Regions from separate parts of the Serratia sp. Res13-Sevr-LER1-36-b genome, predicted to be linked through region 1. Evidence: riboswitches for the same ligand, from Rfam matches in the RefSeq annotation. Region 1 holds a riboswitch; the other holds the start of a gene.
What was found. Region 1 has a riboswitch for thiamine pyrophosphate ahead of thiB (thiamine ABC transporter substrate binding subunit). Riboswitches for the same ligand answer to the same signal wherever they lie in the genome.
Positions count from the first base shown of each region.

Region 1 (4,422 bases):
AGGTGTTCGTACAGATAGGTCAGTTTTTCAAGCGTCAGCATGGCGGCCCGGTAAACGTTCAATCAGGGTAAACAGCAGGAAACAGAGCAGCAGTAGCAGCAGGGCAGTCACGGCCCCGTCGTTGCTGCGATATGCGCCAATCTGCTGATAGAGATAAAAAGGCAAGGTACGGAACTGCTCGTTGCCGAACAGTGCTACCACGCCGAAATCGCCAATCGACAGCACACAGGCAAAGGCCAAAGCCTGCGCCAGCGGGCGTTGCAACGCTTTCAGCTCGATCCAGCGCAGCCGCTGCCAGCCGTGGATATCCAGCGACAAGCATAGTGGATTATAACGCTCGGCCAGATCGCGCATTGGATTTTCCAGCACTTTTAGTGCGTAGGGTATCGCCATCAACGCATTGGTGAGGATCACCAGCGCATAAGGCGACTGCGGCAGTCCAGTGGTATCGCTCAGCAACAGAAAGAAACCGGTAGCCAGCACAATACCCGGCATCGCCAGGATCACCATGCCGCTCAGTTCCAGCGTTTGGCCCCAGGCGGCCCGTTGTCGCAGCTTCAGCTCACGGCTGCTCCATAGCAGCATCATGGTCAATACCACGCACAAAATGCCCGCGCCTAGTGCGATGCGTAGTGAGGTGAACAGGGCCTGCCAGAGAATGGGCTGTTGCAGCACGGTGACCAGCGTTTGGTTGGCACCGTCGATGATCACCGCCAGCAACGGAGGTAGCAGTAACAGTAGCGCAGCGACAATAAATAGCGTATCGCTAATGCGCCGCCCCAGACTGTCCTGCGGATCGCGCCAGCGCTGGGCGTGGGTATGGCCAACCGGCAGAGCCTGGCTCAAACGCTGGCTGAGCACCACCAGCCCCAGGCAGCAAGCCAGTTGGATCAGCGCCAGCAGCGCCGCGCGGCTGAGATCGTAGTCGTAACTCAAGGCCTGATAGATCGCCAGCTCTATGGTGGTGGCCTGTGGCCCGCCGCCCAACGAAAGCACGGTTGCAAAGCTGGCAAAACACAGCATAAACACCAGTGCGCCGCTGGGGAGGATCTGGCGGCGTAACGCAGGCCATTCCACAAAGCGGAACTGCTGCCAGCCGTTCATCCCCAGCTGTGCGGCCAGTTGGCGCTGCTCGGTGGGGATGTTCTCCAGCGCCTGTAGCAGAAGGCGGGTGGCCAGCGGCATATTAAAGAACAGATGCGCCAGCAGGATGCCTTGCAGGCCATAAGGCGAAAAACTGTAGTTCACGCCCAGCCAACCACAGAGCGTTGCCAGCCAGCCTTGCCTGCCGTAGACGCTCAGCATGCCAAATACAGCCACCAGCACCGGCAGCACCAGCGTCATGGCGCACAGCCGCAGCAGCAGGTTACGGCCAGGGAAGCGCCGCCGGTATAACGCTCGGGCCAGCCAGATGGCAGGCACCACCGAGATCACGGCAGAGAGTAGCGCCTGCCAAAAGGTAAAGCGCACTACATGCCACAGGTAGCTGTCTTGCCACAGGCTGCGCCAATCACTTTCTGGCGCATGACGCCACAGCGAGCCCATGGCCGCCAACGCGATCAGCAGGATCAGACCTGCGGCCATCAGCCCCGGCCATAACCAGCGGGGGATCAGTGGCTGACGGCAGTTTGCCATGCTCGGATCCAGTTACCACGCTGTTGTGCCACTTCCTCGGCGCTGAATTGCAATGCCGTTTGCGGCACGCTCATCTGTTCGAAACCGGCGGGCAGTTCCGTCTTGATCACCGGGTACATCCAGTTGCCTGTGGGAATGGTGTTCTGGAAGGCCGGGGAGACCATAAACTGCATGAAGCGCTCGGCCAGTTCTGGCTGTTTGCTGGCCTTTAGCTTGCCAGCGACTTCGATTTGCAGGTAGTGGCCTTCACTGAAGTTGGCCGCCGCATAGAGGTCTTTTTTCTCTTCGATCAGATGGTAGGCAGGGGAGGTGGTGTAGCTCAGTACCATGTCGCCTTCCCCTTTCAGGAACAGGCCGTAGGCTTCACTCCAGCCTTTGGTAACGGTGACGGTTTTCTTCGCCAACTGTTGCCAGGCAAGCGGTGCCTCGTCTCCATACACTTTCTGCATCCAGAGCAGGAGGCCAAGGCCAGGTGTGCTGGTGCGCGGATCCTGATAGATGATCTTCAGGGGGCGATCGCTGCTCACCAACTCTTTCAGGCTGGTCGGCGGGTTCTTCAGCTTGTCTTTGTTGTAGACGAAAGCAAAGTAGCCATAGTCGTAGGGAACGAAGGTCTGGTTGTGCCAGCCACCGGGAACCGTGAGCTTGCTAGTATCGACTTGGCTGGCGGAGAACAGATCCGTTTGCTGCGCGGCTTGCAGCAGGTTGTTGTCCAGGCCCAAAACCACGTCGGCGGCGCTGTTCTTGCCCTCCATTCTCAGGCGATTGAGTAACGACACGCCGTCTTCCAGCGCCACGAATTTCAATTCGCAGTCACATTCGGCCTCAAAGGCTTTTTTTACCGCCGGGCCAGGGCCCCAGTCGGCAGCGAAAGAGTCGTAGGTGTAGACCGTCAGCGTTGGCTTGGCCAGGACGGGCATCGCCGCTAGCAGTAATAAACAGGGCAGGTATTTTTTGACCACTTTGCACTCCTAATAGTAAAGGGGGCAAAGGTATCTGAGGACTGGGTTAACGAAGGTTAACGCGCCATGCTCAAATCCCTCCGCCGGTATTGACCGGATCAGGTTCGACGGGTGTGCTCTCAGCGGAAAACCGTTGGCCAAAAATTGGCGGGTTCTCCGCACCCCGTTGAGTCGGCGCTATTGTAGAGGCTTAGCGGCGTGGGTGAAAGGCGATTATGCTTCCGGTGGCGCAAACCAGGCAGATTTAAAATCGAACCAGCCGAGGGTATTCATCCGTACCCCACGCATACTGCGTTGACCATGCAGTTGCAGCCAGTGGTGGAATAACGGATGCAACTGATGGCTGCTGACCAGGCGCTGGCAAAACTCGGCCATGGACAGGCTGTTTTCCCGCCACTGAGCGGCATCCTGTGCGATATCTTCCGTCAGACAATGTTGTATCAACGGCAGTTCGTATAGCGTGGCAAACAGCGAAAACTCCAGCGGCAGGGTGAAGTTGGCGCTGCCTAACCACAGATCGCTTTGCGCCTTGCCCTTATGCCAGGCTTCATAATCCACGACCTGTACATTGAGTTTGATGCCCTGCTCGGCCAGCAGAGAGGCGATAGCCTGCTTGATTGCGTGGAACTCGGAGTGTTCGCTGTAGAAGGTCAGGGTCAATTCGGTTAAGCCTGCAGGCTTGGGTTGCTGCCCCAACACACGGTTATGTAACCAGCGCGGGAGAATGCCATAGGCCGGAGCCCAGTAACGCTGGTAGAGCGGCCCGGCGTGGCTCAGCAGTGCGATTGGGTTGATCAGTTCGCTTAGCCAACTGCGGATTTCCGGATCGGCCGCCAGTGCCGAACGCTGATCGAACAATAGAAAATAACAGCCTTCTTCGAGGCGGCTTTCCAGCTCGTTCCTACCGGTATCATCCCCCTGTAACTGGACGCCGGAGTGCGCCAGCTCTTCGGTGATTTCCGGTAATACCCAAATGTTGACCTCATCGATCAGGGCGCGATAGCCAAAGTAGTCGTCAAAGGCATGGATTTTCATCTGGCTTTGGTTGTTGTGTATCACGCGATAGGGGCCGGTGCCGATCGGATGGCGAGCAAAGTCCGGCAGGCTCTGCCATTCGCGCGGCAGGATCATGGCATGTACGCTGCTCAGCAACCAGGGCAGCCAGTAGTCCGGCGTGTGCAGATGTACATCGATGACATAGGGCGTAGGCGAGTCGATCCTGTCGATATGTGAAAATAGCGGCTGTGGGATCAGGCGGTTGAGCGACTGGATCACATCTTCCATTTCCAGCTCACGGCCATGGTGAAAATGGATCGCCGGACGTAGATAAAAACGCCAGTGCAAAGGAGTGATCGTTTGCCAATGATGCGAAAGATCGGGATCCAGTTCCCCGTTTTCCTCGTTTACCCGCGTCAGGCCGTTGAAAATCTGTCTTGCCAGGTGGGTTTCTGAACGGCGTAGTGCCGAGCCGGGCAACAGGTTATAAAGCTGACGATAGTAGAGCACTCGCAGGATATGTTTCCCCTGGCGGAAGCTGCGCCCCAGCTGGGAAAGCAGCATTTGGCGTACCACGTCTTTATCGCCCACCAGTTGGACCAGTTGGTCGATGCGATCCTGTTCCAGTAGTTCCTCGGCGCGTTGTTGTTGCAGTGCCAATCCGGTGTAGTGAAAGCTGAGCTGCGAACGCTTACCCCGGCCGGATTCGGCCTGCCAGGTCAGCCAGCCCTCGTGCTGCATGGCTCCCAGTAGCGAACGAACGTGGCGGCGGGAACAACTGAGCACCTCTGCCAACTCTTGCAGCGTGGTTTCGGTGGTTTGGCCATGG
Region 1 covers NZ_JADACK010000020.1:267,976-272,397, reverse strand. Annotated here, with positions in the region: gene thiQ (thiamine ABC transporter ATP-binding protein ThiQ) at 1-41, opposite strand, end outside; gene thiP (thiamine/thiamine pyrophosphate ABC transporter permease ThiP) at 28-1,635, opposite strand; gene thiB (thiamine ABC transporter substrate binding subunit) at 1,611-2,597, opposite strand; TPP riboswitch at 2,655-2,773, opposite strand; gene sgrR (HTH-type transcriptional regulator SgrR) at 2,811-4,422, opposite strand, start outside.

Region 2 (4,422 bases), on a different contig from region 1:
CGAACACCATCACGGACTGCGCCCCGGCCTTGATCTGGGCATTGAGATACAGGATCACGCTGTCCGCCAGTTTATCCAGCAGCAAATGCAGCGTCTGCGGCTCGGCATACATCATTTTCTTCAGCTTGGTGAATGCCTTGCTGCTGCCGCCTTCGACCATATAGGTCGCCAACGTCCATGGGCTGCCGGAGAAACCGATCAGCGGCACTTCACCCTTCAATTCACGACGGATGGTGCGCACCGCGTTCATGACATAGCCCAGTTCATCTTCCGGATCGAATGCAGGCAGCTTCTCTACATCGGCACGGCAGGTGATTGGCGAAGAAAAACGCGGGCCTTCCCCGGTTTCGAAATAGAGCCCAAGCCCCATGGCATCGGGAATGGTGAGAATGTCGGAGAACAGGATGGCGGCGTCCAGCGCATAACGACGCAGGGGCTGTAATGTCACCTCGCAGGCCAGTTCGGCATTTTTGCACAGCGACATGAAATCCCCGGCCTGAGCACGGGTGGCTTTGTACTCTGGCAAATAACGACCGGCCTGGCGCATCATCCATACAGGGGTGAGATCCACCGGCTGGCGCAGTAGCGCACGCAGGTAGCGATCGTTCTTCAACTCATTCATTTCTTGGGCTCCCTTGATTATCTGCCGCCATTGTACATTATTCTGCCCGACACAGCGCCACGGTGTCCTCGATCAGGCGGCGCGCCACGGTACCAGGCGGTGGCAGCAGCGGCAGTTGGTCATAGCGATACCAGCCCGCATTGAGCAACTCTTTCGGATCGTGGCGCAGTTCACCGCCCTGATACTCGGCCATAAACGCCATCATCAGCGAATGAGGGAACGGCCAGGGTTGCGAGGTAACGTAGCGCAGGTTGGTAATGGCGATATTGCTCTCTTCCATCACTTCGCGCGCCACGGCCTGCTCCAGAGTTTCCCCCACCTCCACAAACCCCGCCAGCACGGTATGGATGCCGCCACGGTGGCGCACATGCTGTGCCAACAGGATCTCGTCATTGCGGCGGATGGCGACAATCACGCAAGGGGCAATCTGCGGGTAATAACGTTCGCGACAGTTATCACAAAGGCAGGCGCTTTCGGTACGGCTAAGGTGCATCTCATGACCGCAGTAGCCACAGAACCGGTGCGAGCGATAAAAGTCGGCCAGCTGTACGCCGCGCCCGGCCAGTTGGAACAGGCCACGATCGAGACTGAGCAGTTGCCGCACCGATCCCATCTCTTTCGGCATCGGTTGGCGCACCAGCCAGACCGGTGCCCCCTCCCATTCGCCAATTTGCCGAGCCGGCCGGCCTTGCAATGAAAATAGCGCGGCGGAACCAAACGGCAATTCACCGTTTGGTAACCAAATTTTGCTTTCATGGCTGACGATCCACCAGCCATTTTCGTTACCCGTTAATGCAAGTTCCATATGTTGTTGCACAACCTCTGCTTCACTGGCAATCTAGGAATGCTCTTTGTTACATTTTATTAACTTACCACTTTTTCTTTCTCTTACACACGGAGTCAATCATGCTAAACCGATTGGAAAGCCTGACTCAGCGCGTTGGTGGCAGTAATGAATTAGTCGATCACTGGTTGCAGGCACGCAAGCAACTGCTGGTTACCTACTGCAGTTTAGTCGGCATTAAACCCAACAAAGAAAAGCATACGCCGCTCAATGAAAAAGCGCTGGAGAACTTTTGCCAGAATCTGGTGGATTATCTTTCTGCCGGGCATTTTCACATTTATGACAAAATTATCAAACAAGTGGAAGGCTCCGCCAGCCCCAAGATGGCGCTAGCCACCAAGTTCTACCCAAAATTACAGGCCAATACCGAAGCCGTGATGGCGTTCCACGACCGCTACACCGAAGTCGTTATCGATCAGGACATGTGTGAAGAACTCAATCAGGCGCTGTCAGATATTGGCGAAGCCTTGGCATCACGTTTCGCCTTGGAAGATCAGTTGATCCAGCTGGCGGCAGAAACCTGGCAGCAGGGCCAACCGGGCACCACGAATACTGAATCTATGTCTCATCCAGCCTAATTATCCCCCAATAGATTTCAAGTGGTAGCCAGGCGGTCAACAACGCTACAGCTTGAAAGATGACGGGGAGGGCTTGTGGTTTTTGTTGACCCTCTTATACTGAGGGCTCTTGTCGGAGTGCCTAGCGCTGATTTTTCATCAAATTAGCCAGGCTGAGACCGTTAATTCGGGATCCGCGGAACCTGATCGGGTTAATACCCGCGAAGGGAACAAGAGTAATCTATCGCCATAGGCAAGATGCTCCCGCCAGGGGCTGTGCCTGCCTTACCGGCCACCATCATTACTCCCTCCGAACTCCAGACAAGCAATTTTCCACACATCACTCCACTGATAGGAATTTGCTATGTCTACCGTGAACCAACCTCGTGCCCGTAAACAACAGCGTGACCAAGCGCAAGATTTTATCGACTCTCTGCAAGGCGTTACCTTCCCCAACTCACAGCGGATCTATCTCGCGGGTTCGCGCAGCGATATCCAGGTACCGATGCGTGAGATCCAGCTCAGCCCGACGCTGATTGGCGGCAACAAAGACCAGCCCCAATATGAACAGAACGAAGCCATCCCGGTGTATGACACCGCAGGGCCGTATGGCGATCCGCTGGCGGTGCTCGACGTACATCGTGGCTTGGCCAAAGTACGAGCGGACTGGATCGCCGAACGTGCCGATACCGAAGCGTTAAGCGGCGTCAGTTCCGGCTTCACACAGCAACGACTTGCCGATGTTGGGTTAGACCATCTGCGCTTTGAGCACCTGCCGCGGCCCCGCAAAGCCTTGCCGGGTAAATGTGTTACGCAGTTGCATTACGCTCGCGCCGGTATTGTCACCCCAGAGATGGAATTTATCGCCATTCGCGAAAATATGGGCCGTGAGCGCATTCATGGTGAAGTGCTGCGCCACCAGCATCCCGGCCAGAGCTGGGGCGCAAATCTACCTGAGAACATCACGCCGGAATTTGTGCGCCAGGAAGTGGCCGCTGGCCGCGCCATCATCCCCGCCAACATCAACCACCCGGAATCCGAGCCGATGATTATTGGCCGTAATTTCCTGGTGAAGGTAAACGCCAATATCGGCAACTCGGCGGTCACCTCTTCGATTGAAGAGGAAGTCGAGAAGTTGGTGTGGTCAACCCGCTGGGGCGCTGACACCGTGATGGATCTCTCCACGGGCCGTTATATCCATGAAACCCGCGAATGGATCCTGCGTAACAGCCCGGTGCCGATTGGTACAGTGCCGATCTATCAGGCGCTGGAAAAAGTGAACGGCGTGGCGGAGAACCTGACCTGGGAAATGTTCCGCGATACCCTGCTGGAACAGGCTGAGCAAGGCGTAGATTACTTCACCATTCACGCCGGGGTGTTGCTGCGCTATGTGCCGATGACCGCCAAACGCCTGACCGGCATTGTCTCCCGTGGCGGCTCGATCATGGCGAAGTGGTGCCTGTCGCATCATCAGGAGAACTTCCTCTATCAGCACTTCCGCGAGATCTGCGAAATTTGCGCCGCTTACGATGTCTCGCTGTCACTCGGCGACGGCCTGCGCCCGGGCTCGATCCAGGATGCCAATGACGAAGCGCAATTCGCTGAGCTGCATACGCTGGGTGAACTGACCAAGATAGCCTGGGAATATGACGTGCAGGTGATGATCGAAGGCCCTGGCCACGTGCCGATGCAGATGATCCGCCGCAACATGACCGAGGAGCTGGAACATTGCCATGAAGCGCCGTTCTACACGCTGGGGCCATTGACCACCGATATCGCTCCGGGTTACGACCATTTCACCTCAGGGATCGGCGCGGCGATGATCGGCTGGTTCGGCTGCGCGATGCTTTGCTACGTGACACCGAAAGAGCATCTGGGGCTGCCTAACAAAGAAGACGTGAAGCAGGGGCTGATCACCTACAAGATCGCCGCTCACGCCGCCGACTTGGCGAAAGGCCATCCGGGCGCACAGATACGCGATAACGCCATGTCCAAAGCGCGCTTTGAATTCCGTTGGGAAGATCAGTTCAACCTGGCGCTGGATCCACAAACCGCCCGCGCCTATCACGACGAAACGCTGCCGCAAGAATCCGGCAAGATCGCCCACTTCTGCTCCATGTGTGGGCCGAAGTTCTGCTCGATGAAGATTTCCCAGGAAGTGCGTGACTATGCCGCCGCACAAGAGGCCGCCAAACCGATCGAAGTGCAACTGACCGGGATGGAGAAAATGTCGGCTGAATTCCGCTCACGCGGCAGCGAGCTGTACCACAGTGCGGCCAATTTGCAGGAGGAGATAAATAATGACTAACCTCACCTCTCCCTTCCCTGCAACACCGCACAAGCTGGGTTTATATCCGGTCGTCGACAGCGTTGAATGGATCGCCCGCCTGTTGGAGGCA
Region 2 covers NZ_JADACK010000033.1:17,549-21,970, reverse strand. Annotated here, with positions in the region: gene hemE (uroporphyrinogen decarboxylase) at 1-622, opposite strand, end outside; gene nudC (NAD(+) diphosphatase) at 660-1,427, opposite strand; gene IMQ33_RS20435 (Rsd/AlgQ family anti-sigma factor) at 1,529-2,044, shown strand; TPP riboswitch at 2,148-2,270, shown strand; gene thiC (phosphomethylpyrimidine synthase ThiC) at 2,388-4,331, shown strand; gene thiE (thiamine phosphate synthase) at 4,324-4,422, shown strand, end outside.
Region 2: it holds a riboswitch for thiamine pyrophosphate, as region 1 does, so the genes downstream of both, thiC (phosphomethylpyrimidine synthase ThiC) here and thiB (thiamine ABC transporter substrate binding subunit) in region 1, are expected to answer to the same signal.